DNA from 2 places in the Agarivorans sp. OAG1 genome. Region 2 is predicted to be linked to the other one. Evidence: predicted binding sites of a transcription regulator. Region 2 holds the regulator's gene; the other holds the start of a gene.

Region 1 (11,286 bases), 1.1 Mb from region 2:
ACATTGGTGCTCGCAACCAGCAACAAACAAGGTACAGCGCGTACCTTGCCCGTTAACTACATCGACCGAGTGGTAACTCAAATAGTTCATTTACAGATGTTTCACTCGGCGTTTAACTTCTTCTTGCTTACCATAGTTAAATGGTCGTGCATCAGGGCTACCCAAATAGCCACATACTCGTCGAGTAACAGACACCTTACTAGACTCGGTATTACCACAAGAAGGACACTCAAAACCTTTACTGGTGCAGTTAAACTCGCCAGTGAAGTCACATTCGTAACATTCGTCAATAGGCGTATTTGTACCGTAATACGGAACGCGACTATAGCTATAATCCCAAACATCCTCTAAGGCTTCAGTATTGTGCTGCATGTTTGGGTATTCACCATAACAAATAAAGCCGCCGCTAGTTACTGAAGGGTAAGGCTGTTCAAAATCTATTTTGTCGAAGGGGTTTACCTTCTTTTCTACATCTAAGTGGAAACTATTGGTGTAATAACCTTTATCTGTTACGCCCTCGATTACACCAAACTTTTTGGCGTCTAATCGGCAGAAGCGATCACATAGGTTTTCACTTGGAGTGCTGTATAAACTAAAGGCGTAACCACTTTCTTTTTCCCAACGTAAAGTAGCTTGTTTTAGTGCAGTAACAATACCGATAGCTTTTTGTTGTAACTGTTTATTGTCGTAAACGTGTTCACTGTTTCCGTATAGCGCGTTCACAGTCTCATGCAAACCGATGTAACCCAATGAAATTGACGCACGACCATTTTCGAAGATTTTAGATACATCATCTTCGGCATTTAACCGAACGCCACAAGCGCCTTCCATGTACAAGATTGGAGCGACTTTGGCTTTAACACCTTTAAGGCGAGAAATGCGGCTATCTAAACCATGTTTCGCAACACTTAAACGTTGTTCAAGTAGTTCGAAGAAACGTTGTTCATCACCCTTAGCTTCAATAGCAATGCGCGGTAAGTTTAAGCTCACTACACCAAGGTTATTGCGACCATCGTGAATGTCTTTACCTTCTTCCTGGTAGTGACCTAAGAAACTACGACAACCCATAGGGGTTTTAAACGAGCCTGTCACTTCAACAACTTTGTCGTAGTTTAAAATATCTGGATACATGCGTTTTGATGCACATTCCAAAGCTAACTGCTTAATATCGTAACTTGGATCTTCTTTCTTATGGTTTAAGCCGTCTTTAATGGCAAATACCAGCTTAGGGAATACTGCCGTTTTGGCATTTTTACCTAATCCGGCAATACGGTTCTCTAAGATTGAACGCTGAATTAATCGCGAGGCCCAGCAAGAGCCTAAGCCAAAACCAAAGGTAACAAATGGCGTTTGCCCATTCGCAGTGTGTAAGGTATTTACTTCATACTCTAAAGACTGGAATGCATCATGACATTCCTTTTCGGTTTGCGCTTTAGCGTAAGCTTCCGCGTCAGCTATTTGCCATTTTTTAGCAGTAGCTAAGTGTTTTTCATGACTTTTGGTGACGTAAGGAGACAGAATCTCGTCGATGCGATTAATTGTTGTGCCACCGTAAATATGGCTGGCAACCTGAGCGATGATTTGAGCGGTGACTGCGGTTGCCGTTGAAATTGATTTTGGGGTTTCAATTTCAGCGTTACCCATTTTAAATCCGCCGGTTAACATGCCTTCTAAGTCGATTAGCATGCAGTTAAACATTGGGAAAAATGGTGCGTAATCTAAATCGTGAAAATGAATTTCGCCAGTTTCGTGGGCTTTTACTACATCTCGCGGAAGCAAATGAGTTTTAGCGTAGTGTTTTGCAACAATGCCCGCTAACAAATCGCGTTGAGTTGGAATAACCTTACTGTCTTTATTCGCATTTTCGTTAAGTAACGCGGCATTGCTTTGTTCAACCAAACCACGGATCTCAGCATTTAACACGCTGCGCTTTTCGCGAGCAACGTCGCGGTCGTGACGATATTCAATGTAAGCACGTGCTAAAGTCTTGTTATCACTTTCCATTAAGTAGTTTTCAACAGATGATTGAATATCGTTGATATCTACTTCAGGTAAGTTCAAAAACTGTTCTGTTACTTGTTGGGCAATTTGCAATGCAACTAGGTTGTCCTTAACACCTAAAGCTTCAGCTGCTTTTAGCACTGCATCAACAATCCGCTTTGCGTCGTAAGGTACACGGCTTCCGTCTCGTTTTATCACGACTGTTTTCACGATTTACGCTCCAATTTCACTCACTCATTAAATAAAAAACTGTGGAACCCGCGCCACTAAAGGCTTCTAACAAAGAAACGCTCAAAAAAGCATCCAATGTGATGGTTATCCATATATTGTGGTTAAGGATTTTAGATCCCACTAGATATAGTAGTCGAGAGATTTTAAGGATAAAGCAAATACAAATGATCGAGATCAACCGAAGGGTAAAAAGTAAATTTAACCGCTCAAAAATGATTCACAACTCACAGCAAATTTTTAGCGCCTTTTCCACATTGAAGTCACGGTTGTTATACGCACCACAAACAAGGATAATAGCGGCTCGTTCCGCTGCATCTTATTTAAATGACTGAATATTTGTTGTTATTAATCAGTACCGTACTGGTTAACAATTTTGTGCTGGTTAAGTTCTTGGGTTTATGCCCATTTATGGGTGTGTCCAGCAAAGTAGAAACCGCCATTGGCATGGCCTTAGCTACCACTTTTGTGCTTACTCTAGCGTCAATGAGCTCCTATTTAGTAGAACAATACATATTGTTGCCACTAGATATTGTTTATCTGCGCACCATGAGTTTTATTTTGGTTATTGCCGTTGTGGTTCAGTTCACCGAGATGTTTGTGCAAAAAGCCAGCCCCGCACTGCACCGTGTATTAGGCATTTACCTACCGCTTATCACCTCTAACTGTGCAGTATTAGGTGTGGCGCTACTAAATATTAATGAGCAGCATGATCTATTTGAATCAATTATCTATGGTTTTGGAGCAGCAGCTGGCTTCTCGCTAGTGTTAATTTTGTTCTCAGCAATGCGTGAACGCCTAGTGGTAGCAGATATCCCTCTACCTTTTAAAGGCGCAGCGATCGCGATGATCACAGCAGGGCTTATGTCTTTAGCCTTTGTCGGTTTCACTGGATTAATTAAGTAGTATGTTTAGATGTTAGAAGCACTTATTGCCATCACCCTTCTAGCCTTAGTATTTGGTGGAATACTAGGTTATGCTGCCATCAAATATAAAATTGAAGGCAACCCCATTGCCGATCAAGTGGAAGCACTGCTACCTCAAACACAGTGCGGACAATGTGGTCATCCCGGTTGTCGGCCCTACGCTGAAGCCATCGCCAACGGCGAAGCGATAAACAAATGCCCTCCTGGCGGCGAAGAGACTGTAGTAAAACTAGCAGAATTGCTAGGGGTTGAAGCGATCCCTCTGGATGAGTCAGCCGTAAAAGAAGATGACCGAAAGAAAGTGGCATACATCGTAGAAGATGCGTGTATTGGTTGTACCAAGTGCATTCAAGCTTGCCCTGTAGATGCCATTATGGGTGCGAATAAACATATGCATACGGTTATTACTAAAGAATGTACCGGATGCGAGCTATGTGTGGCCCCCTGCCCAACCGATTGTATTGAAATGCGCCCAATACCAACAACAACCAAAAACTGGGATTGGAAATTGAACCAAATAGATGTCGCAATCATCGAGGAACAAAAATAGATGGTGGCGTGGTTAGACAAAATTAAACAAGGTTTTACTTGGAACTACCAAGGTGGTGTCCATCCAGAAACCAATAAGCAGGATATCAATTGTGGTAAGCCTGAACTAATCAACTTGCCTAACGAGTTAAGCATACCTGTTCAACAGCATATTGGCAGCGCAGGCAAGTTACTAGTAGAAGTTGGCGATAAAGTATTACGTGGACAAGCCTTAACCGAGTCTCAATTCTTTCAAGCGCCACCAGTCCATGCTTCCCTTTCCGGTGAAATCATTGCGATTGAACCAAGAGTTTCTGCGCATGCTTCAGCCATTCCTGAATTAAGTGTCGTCATTCAAGTAGACAAAGAGCAACAAGACGCACAATGGCCTAGCCCCCTGAGTGATGAAGAATTAAACCCCGAAGCTATTTGCCAACGCGTTCATTTATCAGGTATATCCGGCATGGGCGGCGCTGGCTTCCCTACTGCTTTGAAGATTACTCCGCATAAGCCTTTAGACGTACTGATTATAAATGGCGCCGAATGCGAGCCCTATATTTCGGCTGACGATTGCTTAATGCAGAACTATGCAGCGGAAATTATCGGTGGTGTGGCCTTACTGCAAAAAGTACTCAAGCCAACGCTTACCATAGTTGCCGTCGAAGATGATAAACCAAAAGCCATTAAAGCGTTAGAAGCGGTTGGCAATCAAGATATCATCATTCGAAGCATCCCTACCAAATATCCCTCTGGTGGTGAAAAGCAACTTATCCAAGTGCTTACTGGAAAAGAAGTTAAAGCTAACCAGCTACCTATTGACCTAGGCATGCTAGTGCAAAATGTCGGCACAGCTTACGCCGTGTATCAAGCTGTAACGCTAGGCGAACCGCTAATTTCTAGAGTTGTCACCCTTGCCGGTGATTTAGTCACTAGTCCTAGCAATTACTGGGTGCCGATTGGCACAGCAGTAAGCGATGTGATCAACACAAATCTACAGGGTGAGCCTAACGCGCCAACCATTATGGGCGGTTCGATGATGGGCTTCATGCTCCCCAGCAACCAAGCACCGGTGGTAAAAACAACTAACTGCCTGATTGTTAATAATCCGATGGCTGCTGAAAATGAATCACCGTGTATACGTTGCGGTGAATGTGCTCAAGCCTGCCCAATGGGTTTACTACCTCAGCAGTTGTATTGGTACGCTAAAGGGGACGAACTAAACAAAGCGCGCGATTTCAATATCATGGACTGCATTGAATGTGGAGCCTGCGCCTTTGTTTGTCCAAGCGAAATCTCTTTGGTACAACACTACCGAACAGCAAAAGCCAAAATACGCAGCGAAGACATTGCACAAAAAGAAGCCGATATAGCCAAACAACGCTTCGATGCACGCCAAGCTCGTTTAGAAAAAGACAAATTAGAACGTAAAGCGAAACACCAACAAGCCGCTTTGCGTAGACAAGCTCAAGCAGAAGACAGCGCTAAGCAAAATAAACCTGACCCTGTCGCAGCGGCATTAGCAAGAGTCAAAAACAAGCAAGCCGCCAGTCCAGCAGCAAAACAAGACGAAACTGGTGAATGGGTACCAGATAATCAAGCGGCCATAGCTGCTAGAGAAGCTCGCAAAGCTGAGCGAAGAGCCCAAAAAGAAGCCAACGAGAGTAAAGCCAGCGCTAACCCGGCAGTCGCTGCGGCCATCGCGCGTGCTAAAGCTAAAAAGCAGACTGATAACAGTGAATCGATAAACGAGTCTAAGCCTAGCGCAAACCCCGCAGTAGCAGCGGCTATCGCGCGCGCTAAAGCCAAGAAACAACAAAATCAAGATAACGAAACTACCGCTGAAGACAACACAGTTGAATCAAGTAATTCAGCTGTGGCTGCTGCCGTAGCTAGAGCTAAGGCGAAAAAAGCACAAGCTCAGCAACAATCTGAACCAACAACCGCCACTAATCCGGCCGTAGCCGCCGCTGTAGCAAGGGCTAAAGCTAAAAAACTGGCTAACAAAGAGGCAAGTGCGGATCAAGCCGACGACAATCTAAATAAGCCTGCGGCTAAATCTTCAGCAAACCCTGCTGTTGCCGCAGCAATAGCCAGAGCTAAAGCAAAAAAAACCGCGCTAGCAGCAGCCGACGAGTCTGTTGATGCCGGTAAGGCAAACAATCAAGATGATGAAGCTTTAGAGGTCCCTCTTGCTCGAGAGCAATCGGTTCAACAAAATACTCAAGATAGTACTACTAGTAACAACAACGCTAAGGCTAAGGCCATCGCAGCTGCGGTTGCAAAAGCTAAGGCCAATAAGAAAGCGGAGGACGCAACTGAAGCGCCCACGCCCGCAACCGTAGAAAAGCCAGCCAAAAAAGTTAACCCTGCAGTCGCCGCAGCAGTTGCTCGCGCTAAAGCTAAAAAACTAGCAGAACAACAGCGCGAAGAGAAAGATACCAATGAATAGCACTAGCATAAAAAGTTCACCTTTCGTTAGAAAGCCCTTAAAAACAAAAACATTGATGTTTTGGGTGATTCTTTGTCTTTTGCCAGGTTTATTAGTTCAAAGCTTTCATTTTGGAATAGGCACCATAACCCAAGTATTACTGGCATCTATGGTTGCAGTGCTAAGTGAAACCTTAGTTCTTATATTACGTAAGCGACCTGTTTGGCCAACCTTAAGTGATAACAGCGCGCTAGTTACTGGCATTTTGGTTGGTTTGGCACTTCCAGCCTATGCCCCTTGGTGGATTGCGCTTATTGGCAGTTTCTTTGCCATTGTTGTAGTTAAGCATTTGTATGGCGGTCTTGGGCATAATATTTTTAACCCTGCTATGGCTGCCTACGTGCTTTTATTAGTGTCTTTCCCAGTAACGATGACAAGCTGGATGCCTCCACAAAGTCTGTTAGTTGAAAGCTTATCTAGCATCGATGGTTTATCGCTCATTTTTAGTGGTTTTACCGTAGACGGCTTTAGCATTAAACAAATTGCCAGCATCGATGGCCATACCATCGCCACACCGCTTGATGAGATGAAAACACAACTTACTTTAGGTTTCACATCCAATGAAATATCAAGCCATGAGATTTACAGTAGTTTTGCAGGGATTGGCTGGCAATGGATTAATCTAGCCTATTTAGCAGGAGGTCTTGCGCTTATCTACTTAAAGGTGATTCGCTGGCATATTCCTTTGGCTTTTTTGACCACCCTATTTGTTTTGAGTCTACTTTCCGCAGCCATCAACCCAGATCACTCAATTCCAGTGCTGCTGCAGCTGTTTTCCGGCGCAACCATGATTGGCGCATTTTTCATATTGACCGACCCGGTAAGCGCAGCAACGAGCAACTTAGGTAGGATTATTTACGCAAGCTTGGTTGCGTTATTGGTATTTGTTATTCGAAATTATGGCGGCTATCCAGACGCAATCGCCTTTGCTGTATTACTAGCAAATATGGCAGTGCCGATGATAGATCACTTCACCAAGCCCAGAGTATATGGTTACGGCGAGGGAAATAGTAATGACAACTAAGCGCCAATCAATGACTAAAAACGCGGCGATGTTGGCCCTATTCGCCTTTGCATGCACCTTGTTAGTTGTCATCGTTAATTACTTTACCGAGCCAAGAATCGAGCAACAGGTTAAAGCACAACTGATTAGGTCAACTAATGAAGTCTTATCAAAAGAGTTAGCCAATAGTGCTTACCAGCAACGATGCGTAGTAGTTAACGAGCCACAGTTTTTGGGTAACGATAAAGACCAAACCATCCGGCTAATTGAATTAAATCAACAAACAGCGGCTTTCGTTTATCAAACAATTGCACCGGATGGTTACAGCGGGGAAATTCGCCTGTTAGTAGGTTTAAATGCAGACTCAACTATTAGCGGTGTGCGTGTTGTACAGCATAACGAAACACCAGGCTTAGGTGATAAAGTTGAAACCAGAAAATCAGATTGGATTTACCAGTTTAATGGACAACGTTTAATGGATGCCAAGGATCCTCGTTGGGCTGTAAAAAAAGACGGTGGCCAGTTTGACGCCTTTACTGGCGCTACAATAACGCCGCGTGCTGTTGTAAAAGCAGTGAAAAACGTGTTGATTTACCACGCCACAAATCAGCAAAGCATTAATGACAATGCGACAGATTGTTAAAGGAGTTATTTGATGAGCGAATATAAACAATTAGCTTGGCAAGGCCTTTGGAAAAACAATCCTGGTTTAGTTCAATTGCTCGGCTTATGCCCTCTTCTGGCTGTTACCTCGACGGTAACCAATGCACTTGGTCTGGGTGTTGCCACCATGCTGGTACTGATAGCTTCAAACACAACGGTATCACTGATTCGTAAATGGGTAGCTAAAGAGATCCGCATTCCCGTATTTGTTATGGTTATTGCATCCTTTGTTACCTGCATACAACTGTTAATGAATGCTTATACCTACGGCTTGTACCAAAACCTAGGAATATTCATTCCGCTCATAGTGACCAACTGCATCATCATCGGTAGAGCCGAGGCATTTGCTGCACGTAACAGTGTTAAGCCAGCTGCGTTCGACGGATTAATGATGGGAATTGGTTTTGGTTTGGTACTTGTTGCAGTAGGCGCAATTAGAGAGCTTTTAGGAAATGGCAGCTTGTTTTACGGAATTGAACTGCTGTTAGGCGAATGGTCGTCTTTTTTATATGTTCAAATCGTAGACTTTAACGAACACTTTTTGGTTGCGATACTTCCGCCGGGTGCATTTTTGGTGATGGGCTTTATCATCGCTTTTAAAAATGTCATAGATAACCGCGCTAAAACCAAACAAGCTCCGTCAGAAACCCTTTCAAACAATACTCAAAGCGCATGAATAAACAGAAAAGATTAGAAATCCTAACACGACTTAGAGATAACAACCCACATCCAACTACAGAGCTAAACTTTTCTAGCCCTTTCGAGCTACTTGCTGCTGTATTGTTATCTGCTCAGGCCACCGACGTATCGGTGAACAAAGCTACCGACAAGCTTTACCCAGTTGCTAATACCCCCCAAGCTATTTTTGACTTAGGAGTAGACGAGCTTAAAACTTACATAAAAACGATTGGCTTGTTTAACTCTAAAGCAGAGAACTTAATAAAAACCTGCAAGATCTTGATTGAACAACACGGTGGAGAGGTTCCAGAAAGCCGAGAAGCCTTAGAAGCATTGCCGGGCGTGGGCAGAAAAACCGCCAACGTAGTGCTAAATACTGCCTTTGGCTGGCCAACTATCGCAGTAGATACACATATATTTCGGGTTTCTAACCGCACCAAATTCGCCATGGGGAAAAATGTTGATCTGGTCGAAGAGAAATTACTAAAGGTAGTGCCAAAGGAATTTAAAGTAGATGTGCACCACTGGCTAATTTTGCATGGCCGCTATACCTGTGTTGCACGAAAGCCTCGTTGCGGCTCGTGTATTATCGAAGACTTATGTGAATTTAAAGATAAAATCGATTAAGGAAAGAAGCTAGCTAATAGCAGCTATATATCAGTACCTTAGATAAATTGAGTAAAGCGAGTTTATTGGCATTTACACCAATGCCTGCTGCGATTCTTAATAAAATGTAAATACTGATTCAATTGAATGCCCATTTATCAAAATAACGAAACATAATAAGTTTGCTCTCAAGCAATTCGGAAACCCCGGTTGCAAAACCAGGAGAGCATAAATGAACAATGCAGCTGTAAACGTAAGCAGTCAATTAGAACAAGCCCAAGCTTTAACCCTACCCTCTAGACAAGAAATGCTTGCACGTTCCCCTTCTGTAAACACCTTCTGGAATAGTAACCAACAACTACTAGTTAGTGCATGGAAAGAGTGGGAAACCTCAAGCAATGGCTCGTTACTTGAGGCTAGTGAAACTCTAATAGATAAAAAACTACAAAGCGCAGTAAATTTAGCTTGGGATGACCCATCAACGGAAAACCTAGTTAAAGATTTGTGGCAAGAAGCTGCCCCAGGTGTATACACCGCACAGTTTTTTAATCCAGAAAAACTTATTGAATTACGCCACTACCTAGATGGCGTAGCTACAGCAGGCATTCCTTTAAAGCCACCTTATGGAATAGTGCTAAATAGGCATGGGGCGATGCTTGACGAACGCTCTGAAGGCTACCTTGCTGCCCCCAGTTTTCAGGCGTTTTACCGCAAACTAGTCGACAGGTATATGCGTCCAATCGCTCGCCTGTTGTTCCCAGAAGTATACGGATATGACAGCCAAACATTTGGTTTTTCTATTCAGTGGCAAGCAGGAATGGACACTTCATTAAGGCTTCATACCGATGCCTCATCGGTAACAATGAATATTAATATGAACTTGCCCGATGAAAAGTTTACTGGCTCAGAAGTTGATTTTTATGATCCTAATACCGGAAGTGTTAAAAGACTTTCTTTTGAACCGGGTACTGCAATGATTCATCGCGGCAACGTTGCGCATGCATCACAACCAATACGAAGTGGTGAACGTTCTAACATGGTGCTTTGGTTATATGGCGACCAAATGCAAACGCCGTATGCCAGCAAGCAACAAAATCCAGTTTCTGCTAGGGAGCGTTGGAGTATACCTTCTGGGGTGCGTGACAGAAGTGCGCCGTTCTAAAGATAAATGAAAAAGGTAGAGCAAGTTGCTCTACCTTTGTTTTTATAGCAAATCTTTGCCTAACGAGATAACCACTCTTCGGTTGCGTTCTCTGCCCATGGTGTTGTCGTTACGGGCAACGTGCCTGCGCTCACCATGACCGGCCACCTCAATGACACTTTCATCTAACCCGCCAGACTTAAAGTAATCCTTAACCATGTTAGCGCGCTTTTCCGAAAGTTCTTGGTTAATCCACTTACCCCCGTAACTGTCGGTGTAGGCATCAACCAACACTACATCTATCTCTGGGTCATGTTTTACGTAATCACCAATAAGTTGCAAACGTTTCTTAGAACGTGGGGTTAATTCATTGCTATTCGATTGATAGGTCAAAACCGTAAAAGCAATGTCGTCAAACGAGTACGGAAGTAAGCGCCCTACACATTTTAAAAAGTCGTTGTATTGGGTTTTAAAGTTGATCGAAGAGATGCCAACAGCTGTTGTATTGTTGCTAGCGTACCAGTCATTAAAGTAAAAAGTAGGTACGTTACCGTCTTCCAACTCACTCAGCATTTGCCACGCAGGCTGGGCATTTACGTAGCCATCAAATTGCTGATAAAAGGATAATTCGCTAATACGCTTAGAACTTGCACCTGGCTTCCATTTCGGCGGAACACTTCGTAATGAGACTTGGTGAGTTTCTGCGGAAATCCTGTACATATCCAAATAGAAATCTAGATTTACGTCTTTTGATGAGCGACTAATGAAACTCGCTACGCCAAAAGAGGGAATGAAATGATCCATTCTACATTCAATAGGCGTTTTATTTGACACAACCCAAGTTGAGTCGTCTAGCGATGCTGAATAATTGCGCACGTTTGCTTGAGCAGACATTGCGCTTAATGCCAAAGGCAGCAATAAGTAATGTTTCATTAGCAGAAATCCTCTCTTCTCCATAAATTATCGGCATCTAAGCGATAATCTTTAAAGCAAATTAGCGATTCTTTGCGGCTTTTGTAATAAT
Region 2 (11,286 bases):
CACCGTTAAGCTAATGCCATCTACGGTTACAGATCCTTTATGGACTATGTAACGGGCCAGATCATTAGGAACCTTTAGCCAAATATTAATCGCACGAGCGCTGGGGCTAATGCTTACTACCTCTGCTAAGCCATCAACATGACCACTGACAATATGGCCACCAAAGCGATTCGTCGCAAGCATGGCTTTTTCAAGGTTAACTTTGTCACCTTGTTTGCATTTAGCCAGTGAAGTTAAACTTAACGTTTCGGTAGATACATCGGCGCAAAAGTGCTCATTGCTAAAATCGACCACGGTTAAACATATACCATTTACCGCGATGCTATCGCCAAGCCTTACATCCGACATATCTAGACCAATGCTGGCGATGTTTAATCGTACGTCACCACTGCGTTTTTCAATGCGAGAAATCTTGCCTAGGGCTTCAATTATTCCAGTAAACATTAATGTGTGCCCTGTGCTTGCGGGATCCAGATAGTTTTAATGTCGGGGCCAATTCGGCGAGTTTCAAGGCATTGCCAAGAATTTAACGCACTCATCGACTGATAGCCCTCTAGCCCCACTAAACTGTGAGCATCGGCTCCCATCAATAAACCGGCTTGGTAACAAATAAGTTGATCAACCAAGTTGGCTTGAATCAGAGCTGCAGCAAAATTAGCCCCAGCTTCAACCCAAATATCATTTACTTCTGCTTCAGCTAGCTGCTGCATTAATTGCGGCAAAAAGCTTGGCGTGTCTTCAATCACCAGCTGTTTTGCGGCTGGAAGTTGCGTTTGTGATTGATGGCCAGCCAACCACAAAGACTCATTATTCTTAAAAATATTAAGGTCTTGAGCTGCTTCTACTAAGCGTTGTTTGCGGTCAATAATCACCCGTAATGGCTGACGCAGCAGTGTTTCATCAAGTTGCTCTGCAAGGCTACCGAGCTCATTAAATCTCACGTTTAGGCTGGCATTATCGCGAATAACCGTGGTGGCGGTGGATAATATAGCATGGCTAGCAGCCCGCTCTCGTTGCACATCGCTGCGAGAATGAGCCGAGGTAATCCACTTGCTTTCGCCATTGGCTAAAGCTGTTTTAGCGTCGATAGAACCAGCAAGTTTCAAGCGAACAAAAGGACGTTTACGCTCAACGCGGCTCAAAAATCCGGGGTTAAGCGCGCACGCAGAATGCTCCATTAGACCACTACGAACTTTAATACCAGCCTCTTCAAGGCGCTTAATCCCGCGCCCAGCAACCTGTGGATTAGGGTCAACCATAGCAATCACTACTTCGGCCACTTGTTGCTCTACTAACATGGTGGCGCAAGCGGGCGTTCTACCTACATGGCTGCAGGGCTCAAGGGTGACATAACAAGTCGCCCCTTTCAGGCTAAAGCCTCGTTGCTTGGCATCCGCTGCGGCATTCACTTCGGCGTGCCCTTCGCCGGCTTTACGGTGAAAACCTTCACCAATAATCTGACCGTTTTTTACCAATACGCAGCCCACATTAGGATTGGGTGCCGTGGTATATCTTCCGCGCTTGGCTAGAGCAATGGCCTTTGCCATGAACTGGCAATCTTGAACGCTAAAACTCACTTACTTTTCCAACTTAGCAATTTCGTCACTAAATTCTTTGATATCTTCAAAGGAGTGATAAACCGAAGCAAAACGCACGTAGGCCACTTTATCTAGGCCAATCAACTGTTCCATAACAATCTTGCCAATGAACTTTGTGGCAACTTCACGTTCGCCAGTCGCCCGCAGCTGCGACTTAATTTTGTTTACCGCTTGCTCTACTTGGTCAACGCTTACTGGGCGTTTTTCCAACGCACGCATCATACCAGCACGCATTTTCTCTTCGTTAAAAGGCTCTCTAATGCCATTGCCTTTAATCACTCTTGGCATTACCAACTCGGCCACTTCAAAAGAAGTAAAGCGCTCATGGCATTCTAAGCATTCACGACGCCTTCTTACTTGGTGGCCATCGGCAACCAAACGCGAGTCAATAACCTTGGTTTCATGAGCAGAACAAAATGGACAATGCATGGGCGATCCCTTATTCGAGTATCCGGCAATTTTATCTGCTAAACCGTCAGAGGTACAGGTTAGCTAAAGCGTAACTATCGAAAATGCCCACAATTCCTTTATTTAGATAAGGTCTTGTCTAAAGAGAATGGATCTAACCTAGTAAAGAAAGAAAAAATGAGTATTAGCTCTCAGTTTAATCACTGAGCCAATTACTTACTGTTTAGCCCTTAGCTTGTTAAGAGTCTGATTAGATTAAAATTAAGCTTGTTATATAAGCAAATAGCGCTTGCGTAGTAACCAATTACTACCGCTTAGCTTACCGCTCAAGTTAGGCTGCACTAGAAATGTAAACAACTTGTTAAGGAAAGAGTCATGGCGAAGATACTGATTATTGCAGGTGATTTTGTTGAAGATTATGAGTTAATGGTGCCATTTCAAGCACTGCAAATGGTAGGTCACGAAGTTATCGCAACTTGCCCAGAGAAACGCATTGGCGAACAAATTAAAACCGCCATCCATGACTTTGAAGGCGATCAAACCTATACCGAAAAACCGGGGCACAACTTCACCCTAAATGGCAATTTTGCTGACATCGATACCGAGGAATTTGATGCGCTATTATTACCCGGCGGGCGTGCCCCGGAATACTTACGCTTAAATGCTAAGGTATTAGAAATAATTCAAGCCTTTGCCGCTAAGCAACAGCCGATAGCGGCAATATGCCATGGCGCACAGCTATTAACAGCGGCAGGTATTGCCTCAGGCAGACACATTTCTGCCTACCCGGCTTGTGCGCCTGAAGTGACAGCGGCTGGCGGCGACTATGCCGATATAGCCGTTGACCAAGCCCTTACCGATGGGAACTTGGTCACCGCACCAGCCTGGCCAGCTCACCCGCAATGGCTAGCGCAATTTAATAAGCTATTGGCTTAATACTAAATTGAAACGGCAAAAGTTGATTTTGTATACCATGATTAGACTTCGGTTTGATCATGGTGGGATTGCCAATGTGTGAAATTTATTCTGGCGCAGAAGCAGAACTGTTTGAATTGAAGTCTCGGTCGGTGCGTTTAGATGGCGTAGTAACCAGTATTCGTTTGGAAGCGATATTTTGGCAACTACTGGAGCAAATAGCCGAAGAGGCCAACCTGAGTTTGGCGGGCTTTTTAACGCAAATTTACCATGAGGTATTACAACGAGAAGAAAAGGTAGGTAATTTTACATCTTTACTTAGAGTGGCCTGTACTACTCACCTTAATCAAGGCAAGCGCTTAACGCTCACTAATCCTTCGCTTAAACAAGCGGAATCAGGCAATTCCATTGCCAACGGATATCTTTAATCTGCAAAGATTAAGAAATGATGAACAACATAAAGCTGCCCCAAATTACAAACTGCATAATCATTAATCGTTTTGCACTAGCCACAGGATTCATGTCCATGGTGATTCTCTCTATTCTGCAATTACCCTTTAGCGCTGGTAATTTGACTTATCAATTAGGTCTTAAAAACTGAGCAATTTCAGTACCAACTGTCTAATTCTCAGGCTAAAACCCAGCCTATCCCTCCTTGGTTTGTGTTCCTATTCACATTTAGTCTTAATAATCCGTAGTTAAACTAGGGTCTGTTGATCTTTGGTGTTGAAGTTTTGTTCGAGATAAGCGGGCTTTAATCGCGGCGAGCACTTAGAAGCCTAGTGGGCTAAGCAAGAAGTGCTCAACAAAGAGTAAAGTTCGCTTATCCGAACCCTTCGGGCAGCATTTCTTAGCCATTTATTCAGCGTTAGCGAGTGATTATTAAGCCCACTTAACTGCACACTCACTGCCTTGCCTAATTGGCTAATAAATTGCTGCAAAAACCATCAGCAAAAATCAACAGACCCTAACAAACAAATACAAAAAAGGAGGCATAAAGCCTCCTTTCTTTTATCTCGTCAATCCCTGACGTTTACATGCTTACTTAAGCGTAGACCGGGAAACGCTGGCAAAGTTCTAACACTTGGCCTTTAACGCGCTCAATTACCGCTTCGTCTTGTAAATTATCTAATACATCACAAATCCAGCCAGCTAACTCTTTAGAAGCAGCTACATCTAAGCCACGACGAGTAATTGCTGGAGTACCAATACGTAAACCACTGGTTACGAATGGAGAACGCGGATCGTTTGGAACCGAGTTTTTATTTACTGTGATGTTTGCACGGCCTAGTGCCGCATCGGCATCTTTACCAGTGATGTCTTTGTCGATGAGATCAACCAAGAACAAGTGGTTTTCTGTACCGTTAGACACAATCTTGTAACCGCGCTCTTGCAGTACAGCTACCATAGCTTTGGCATTATCTAATACGTTTTGCTGGTATTGCTTGAACTCTGGCTCCATCGCTTCTTTGAACGCTACCGCTTTTGCAGCAATAACATGCATCAAAGGACCGCCTTGACCACCAGGGAATACCGCAGAGTTAAGCTTCTTCTCTACTTCTTCGTTGGCACGTGCCAAAATCAAACCACCACGTGGGCCAGCTAGTGTTTTGTGAGTAGTCGTTGTTACTACATCTGCAACTGGCACTGGGTTTGGATACAAGCCAGCTGCCACTAAACCAGCAATGTGCGCCATATCTACGAACAGGTAAGCACCTACTTCGTCTGCGATATCGCGGAAACGCTGCCAATCAACCACACCTGAGTATGCTGAGAAACCAGCAATAATCATTTTAGGTTTGTGTTCTTTAGCCAAACGCTCAACTTCTGCATAGTCTAACTCGCCAGTTTCCGGGTTAATCCCGTACTGAACGGCGTTGTAGATTTTACCTGAGAAGCTAACGCTTGCACCGTGAGTTAAGTGACCACCATGAGCCAAGCTCATGCCTAGCACTGTGTCACCGGCTTTAAGCAAAGCCATAAATACAGCTGAGTTAGCTTGTGAACCAGCATGTGGTTGCACGTTTGCATAGTCGGCACCAAATAGTTGCTTGGCACGCTCAATGGCTAGCACTTCTGCTTTATCTACATACTCACAACCACCATAGTAACGCTTACCTGGGTATCCTTCGGCGTACTTATTAGTAAGGTAAGAGCCTTGCGCTTCCATTACTCGTGGGCTGGCATAGTTCTCAGAAGCAATCAGCTCAATGTGCTCTTCTTGACGAACTTCTTCTTTAGTAATGGCTTGCCATAATTCGGCATCGTAATCGGCGATATTCATATCACGCTTTAACATCAGTATCTCCTGACTCTTTTGTTACATGTTGGTGGGTGATTTTTCGAAGGCGCATTCTAACCTGAGTCCTTTTCAGATCACAGCAAAATTTTTTACCATTAACGCTATTCAAATGAACAAATGTAACAATAAAACGCTAGCTGCCTTGGAAGCTATAGTGTGCGTTTAGCCTATTAAATTTGCAATTTTCTCACTAGCTGCTTTGATCTTTATGAAATAAATTCACGTTAATTTAAGCATTACATCTCAGCCCAACAAAGGTTAAGATGATAATGATTATCATCTACAATTAGAGTTTATATTATGTCACTTCGCCTCTCAGGCCTCATTTTGTCACTTTTCTTTCTATCGGCTTGCAGCGCTACTCCACCTGTAGAGCAAGCAACGCCATCTGCAGATATTCAACTGCAGACTTACTATGACTACGCATTGTACAACCCAAACGACCAACAAATTGTTGAAAATACCCAAGCACTTGCCAAGCAACTGGCTGATTCTCAAGTGATACTGTTTGGCGAATACCACAGTCATCCCGCTATCCACTTAGCACAGCTGCGTTTATTGGAAGCCTTATATCAGCAACAAAACCAAATTAGTTTATCGATGGAGCAATTTAATCGCAGCCAACAAGCTTTATTAGATAGCTACCTAGCTAACGAAATAGGTGAAGAATGGCTTATCAAACAAACCAAAGCCTGGGATAACTACCGCTCTGATTACCGGCCGCTAGTTGAATTTGCCAAAGATAAACAACTTACGGTAGTAGCAGCCAATGCGCCTCGCGAGCATGTTCGCTGTATTGGTCAGCAAGGCTTAGGCTATTTAGAGGGCTTAGAAGAATCTGAACGCAGCAAACTTGCCCAAGACTTTTCAACCAACGATCCGGCCTACCAACAGCGACTGTTTGGTAACGCCCACCATGGCGATAGCGAACAAAGCAAAAATCACTTTTTTGCCATGTTAGCTTGGGATGAAACAATGGCAGAATCTATCGCTCTACAACTGCAGTCTCAAACTACTCAACAAGTGATGCACACGGTGGGCAACTTTCATATTGAACAACGGCAAGGCACCTACTCAAGAGTAGAACAACGCCTCGAAGGTAAAAAAGTTAGTTCTTTAGTGACGATAAACCACAGTGAGTTTGTTGAGTTAAGCGAGCAACAAAAACAAGCATTAGGTGACTACTTAATTGTGGTAAAAAGCCTGCCTGTGCGATATCAAAACAAAGCCAATCAGCAAGCAGAATTTAAGCATATTAAGAAACAATCTAGTAAGCAGTGTAAAAGCGCTAACTAACAATTAGCTAGTGGTTATTTAAAATGTCTCTAGGCGGCGACGCCCTTTGTTAAATAAATGTTAACAAATCAACTTAAATAACTGTATTCGCCTTATTTTTTTTTGGTTTTACTAACAAACGCTTGCAGCTTGCTCATATTGAGCCATAATCATACCAGCGGCTCACTCAATTGCAGTGAATAGCTTTGCTTAAACGAATCAACGATTGCTAACAATCGTTAGAATTGAATATAAAGGACGGACTTACCATGAATAAGTTTTTAGTTGCAGGCGCTATTGCTTCTACCATTTTACTAGCGGGTTGTTCTTCAAACACTACCGCTTTAGAAAACAACGTACAATCTCTAAGCGACAAAGTTGATGCACTATCAAACGAAGTTGCAGCTCTTCGTGCAGAGCAAAGCTCTTTGAGTGGCGACATTAAGTCAGCTCAAATGAGTGCTGACCAAGCTAAAGCTGAAGCGATGCGCGCTAACGAACGTATCGACAACATCGCATCTTCTTACACTAAGTAAGTTTAAAGCGATGTGAAAAAAGGTGATGCTAAGCATCACCTTTTTTTTATCCTTGTTTTTCTCCTACCGACAAAGCAATGCCTTGCTGGTTTTTCAGCGCTTGATTCACCACCGACGAGTCAACCCCTGCTTGCGTAATAAACTTAATATCATCACGACTCAATTGTAAGGTAGTTGCTTGGGTCACTTCTTCTTCAGAGCGATTAAGCGGCTGGTGCACTTCTAACAAGTACTCCCCACTAGGTTCAAGTGAATGTTTAATCGATTGATTAATGATCCTCACTGGCGTTTTCAGATTAACCTGCGAAAACAGGTATTCGATATCGTCGGGAAACAAACGTATACAACCCGAACTAACACGCAGGCCAACACCAAACTCTTTATTGGTGCCATGAATTAAATACTCACCATTACCGTAAGCCAAACGCAGGGCGTATTCGCCCAGTGGATTTTCTGGCCCTGCCTGTACAACCGGTGGCAAAATAATCCCCTTGGCCGCATATTCATTACGAATATTTTGAGTAGGTGTCCAAGTAGGTTGCTCGCGTTTTTGACTAATGTAAGTGCTCATCTCTGGCGTTTCGCGGCCAATTCGGCCAATGCCAATGGGTAACACATCTACCTCGGTGCTATTTGGTCGGAAGTAATACAAACGCAATTCCGCAAGATTTACCACCACCCCTTTGCGCTCCACATCGGGCAGCAAAATTTGAGTGGGAATAAGAAGCTCGGTGTCTTCTTCTGGTAAGAAAGGGTCTACCCCTTTATTCGCCGCCATTACCGCTAAAAAACCTACACCATAACGCTCGGCAATAAGCGCAATAGTTTCGCCTTTTTGCACTCTGTGCCATTGGTTTCCGCCCAGCAGGCGACTACCATCTTCGGGTAAATCGTAAGTTAAGGCTGAAACTGAAAATGCCATACATAGGGCAACACAGGCCAATAAAATCTGTTTCATTTAATCTGCAGTGTCAAATTGTGATGATTCCAACATACCACTATTACTTTAGAAATTCGACAAGCCCTGCTGGCTATCTCTGTTAAAAACAAGCAGATAGTACCGCTTTATGCTGCTTCACTATGCAACATCAAAAAACCGCCGCATAAAGTGGCTTACAAAGCTAGCTTCCATCTACGAAGCCAGTATCATAGCGGAAGATAAAATTAGCGAATTTGGGTGTATGCTTTAGCGACACAAAAATTCGAATATAGACCCTTAAAGGAACGGCAAATGGCCCAATTTATTTATACGATGAACCGCGTTGGTAAAATCGTTCCCCCTAAAAAACATATTCTTAAAAACATTTCTTTAAGCTTTTTCCCTGGCGCTAAAATAGGCGTACTTGGTTTAAACGGCTCTGGTAAGTCTACCCTACTACGCATTATGGCGGGTATTGATACCGATATTGAGGGTGAAGCTCGTGCTAACCCAGGAACCAAAATTGGTTACCTTGCTCAAGAACCTCAAATGGACTTGGACAAAACGGTTCGCGAAGTGGTTGAAGAAGCAGTAGCGGTGGTAAAAAATGCCCAGACTCGCTTAGACCAAGTTTATGCCGAATATGCAGAACCCGATGCAGACTTTGACGCCTTAGCTAAAGAGCAAGGTGAACTAGAAGCGATTTTAGCCACTCATGATGCACATAGTTTAGAGAATCAACTAGAGCGCGCAGCCGATGCCTTGCGCCTACCAGAGTGGGACCAAAAAATTGAGAAGCTTTCTGGGGGTGAACGTCGCCGCGTAGCGCTGTGTCGCTTATTGCTTGAAAAACCAGACATGCTGCTACTTGATGAACCTACCAACCACTTAGATGCAGAATCTGTAGCTTGGTTAGAGCGCTTCTTACATGATTATGAAGGTACTGTTGTGGCGGTAACCCACGACCGTTACTTCCTTGATAACGTAGCGGGCTGGATTTTAGAACTAGACCGCGGTGAAGGTATTCCGTGGGAAGGTAACTATTCTTCTTGGCTTGAACAAAAAGAAGACCGCTTGAACCAAGAAGCCTCTCAAGAAAAAGCTCGAATGAAATCAATTCAGAAAGAGCTGGAGTGGGTTCGTTCAAATGCGAAAGGCCGTCAGAGTAAAAGTAAGTCTCGTATGGCTCGCTTTGAAGAGCTTAATACTCAAAGTTTCCAAAGCCGAAATGAAACCAACGAGCTATTCATTCCAGCTGCGCAACGCCTAGGTGATAAGGTTATTGATGTTAACAACCTAAGCAAGGCTTATGATGGACGAGTACTAATCAATGACCTGTCATTTAGCATTCCTAAGGGAGCGATTGTAGGTATTATTGGTCCTAACGGCGCGGGTAAATCGACTCTATTTAAGATGATTACCGGAGCAGAAAAAGCAGACTCGGGTAGCGTAGAAGTTGGCGAAAGTGTTCAAATAGCTAGCGTTGATCAGTTCCGTGATGCGATGGATGATAAAGCTACCGTATGGCAAGAAGTGTCTGGCGGTTCAGATATTCTAAAAATTGGTAATATCGAAGTACCAAGTCGCGCTTATGTTGGTCGATTCAACTTTAGAGGTGGTGACCAACAAAAACGTGTTGGAGAGCTATCGGGTGGTGAACGTGGCCGTTTACATTTGGCTAAGTTACTTCAAACTGGTGGCAACGTGCTACTACTAGATGAACCAACCAACGACCTAGATGTTGAAACACTACGTGCGCTAGAAAACGCACTCTTGGAATTTGCTGGCTGTGCCATGGTTATCTCGCATGACCGTTGGTTCTTAGACCGTATCGCAACTCACATTCTAGATTACCGCGACGAAGGACAAGTTAACTTCCACGCTGGCAACTTTACCGAGTACGAAGCTTGGTTAAAAGAAACCATTGGTGAAGAAGCCGCTCAGCCTCACCGCATAAAATACAAACGTATTAGCTAAGTATGAGCGACAAAAAAGGCCACTTACGTGGCCTTTTTTATTCCTCCAAGGAGCTTAGCCTAAGCTCTCTAATAATGCTTTAGCATCTTCATACTCAGAGAACTGCTGATCTAATTCCACTGCTGCTTCTGCTTCCGCTTTAGCCTCGGCCTTGCGGCCCAACTTACTAAGAGCGAATGCCAAGTGATAGCGAATTGCGGCATCTGATGCGTTCATTGTGTAGGCTTCACGTAAGTAAACTAAACCCTGGTCAACATTGCCACGCTGTACTTCAATCCAACCAATAGTGTCTAAAATAGCGGCGTTTTTAGCGCCTTGTTCTACTACCTGCGCAACGGTTTTATAAGCTTTATCTAAGTCTTGGCCAGAGTAGATATTTGCTAAGTTATTCAAAATACCGGGATCTTGCTTTAATGCTGGCAAGGCGAGCAAGTCTTCATAGTGTTGTTGAGCTTTAACAAGCTGCTTATGGTGCAAATAGCTATCGGCCAAAATACGTTTATGCCAAGCCAACTCTGCAGCGGTGGTAACTAAACCTTCCATTTGTTGATGAAAAGCATCATCGGCAATGCCTTGTTTAGCCAATTGATACAAACGCACTACCGCCTCTCGATTAAACGCATTCAACTCTACAGCTTTACTGTAATTTTGCTGCGCTTGTTCCTTTTGGCTTTTTTTGCGCATTTGAATATCGCCTTGCAAGAGAAACAACTGGCTACTTTCACCAAATTTGTTGGCTAAATCCGCCACCGTCTTTTCCGCAGCTTCCAAGTCATTTTGTTCCAGTTCTACTTTAGTTAACAGGATCAAAGTTGACATATTTTCCGGCGCCAACTGGTGAGACTTCAATAAAGAACTCTTAGCATTTGCTAACTGCTTGGCTTGGGCTTGCATTCTGGCTAAGCCTATTAACTTATTTGGCTGCTCTTTCCAAATACTGTCCAATAAACCTAAGGGGTAGTCTGCGTCTTCGTATCGCTCTAATCGAATAAGAATTTCAGCATAAGCACTTAAGTAACGCTCATTCAAAATATACTCTCGATTTAGCTTCTCAACTTCGGCTAAGGCATTCGACCATTGTGCTGTCTGCATATACGTATCAAGTTTTAGCTCGCGCGCCTGGCGATTGTCTTGTTCGTATAGTAAAACTTTATCAAGCTGTTCAGTCGCTTCTAGATAGTTTTTTTGCTCAAGGTGAATGCGAGCAGCCAAAAGGTGACTTGGCGTGTGCTGTTTGTTTACTGCTAACAAGGTGTCTAAGATTTGTAGTGCTTCTTCAGTGCTGCCCTGCGCTCTCAAGACCACTGCTTTGTTAAAGCTAGCACCTACATTATTGGGGTTGGTTGCTAACACTTC

What was found. Region 2 encodes NrdR, which represses ribonucleotide reductase genes. Its sites were predicted from a motif close to AAACACNANATNTNGTGTTT; they were not measured.
Region 1: nrdD (anaerobic ribonucleoside-triphosphate reductase) is a predicted target of NrdR. The motif match lies at 2,348-2,367, and genes of this name have one in related genera.

What each region holds. Positions count from the first base shown of each region.
Region 1 is NZ_AP028990.1:2,389,275-2,400,560, forward strand. It holds gene nrdG (anaerobic ribonucleoside-triphosphate reductase-activating protein) at 1-90, opposite strand, end outside; gene nrdD (anaerobic ribonucleoside-triphosphate reductase) at 91-2,211, opposite strand; gene rsxA (electron transport complex subunit RsxA) at 2,557-3,135, shown strand; gene rsxB (electron transport complex subunit RsxB) at 3,145-3,705, shown strand; gene rsxC (electron transport complex subunit RsxC) at 3,706-6,132, shown strand; gene rsxD (electron transport complex subunit RsxD) at 6,125-7,195, shown strand; gene rsxG (electron transport complex subunit RsxG) at 7,185-7,817, shown strand; gene OAG1_RS10935 (electron transport complex subunit E) at 7,830-8,513, shown strand; gene nth (endonuclease III) at 8,510-9,142, shown strand; gene OAG1_RS10945 (2OG-Fe(II) oxygenase) at 9,354-10,283, shown strand; gene OAG1_RS10950 (OmpA family protein) at 10,326-11,195, opposite strand.
Region 2 is NZ_AP028990.1:1,248,216-1,259,501, reverse strand. It holds gene OAG1_RS05870 (riboflavin synthase) at 1-444, opposite strand, end outside; gene ribD (bifunctional diaminohydroxyphosphoribosylaminopyrimidine deaminase/5-amino-6-(5-phosphoribosylamino)uracil reductase RibD) at 444-1,577, opposite strand; gene nrdR (transcriptional regulator NrdR) at 1,578-2,027, opposite strand; gene OAG1_RS05855 (DJ-1/PfpI family protein) at 2,382-2,942, shown strand; gene OAG1_RS05850 (ribbon-helix-helix domain-containing protein) at 3,017-3,349, shown strand; gene glyA (serine hydroxymethyltransferase) at 3,967-5,220, opposite strand; gene OAG1_RS05840 (ChaN family lipoprotein) at 5,524-6,519, shown strand; gene OAG1_RS05835 (Lpp/OprI family alanine-zipper lipoprotein) at 6,768-7,034, shown strand; gene OAG1_RS05830 (L,D-transpeptidase family protein) at 7,081-7,992, opposite strand; gene ettA (energy-dependent translational throttle protein EttA) at 8,266-9,930, shown strand; gene OAG1_RS05820 (tetratricopeptide repeat protein) at 9,985-11,286, opposite strand, start outside.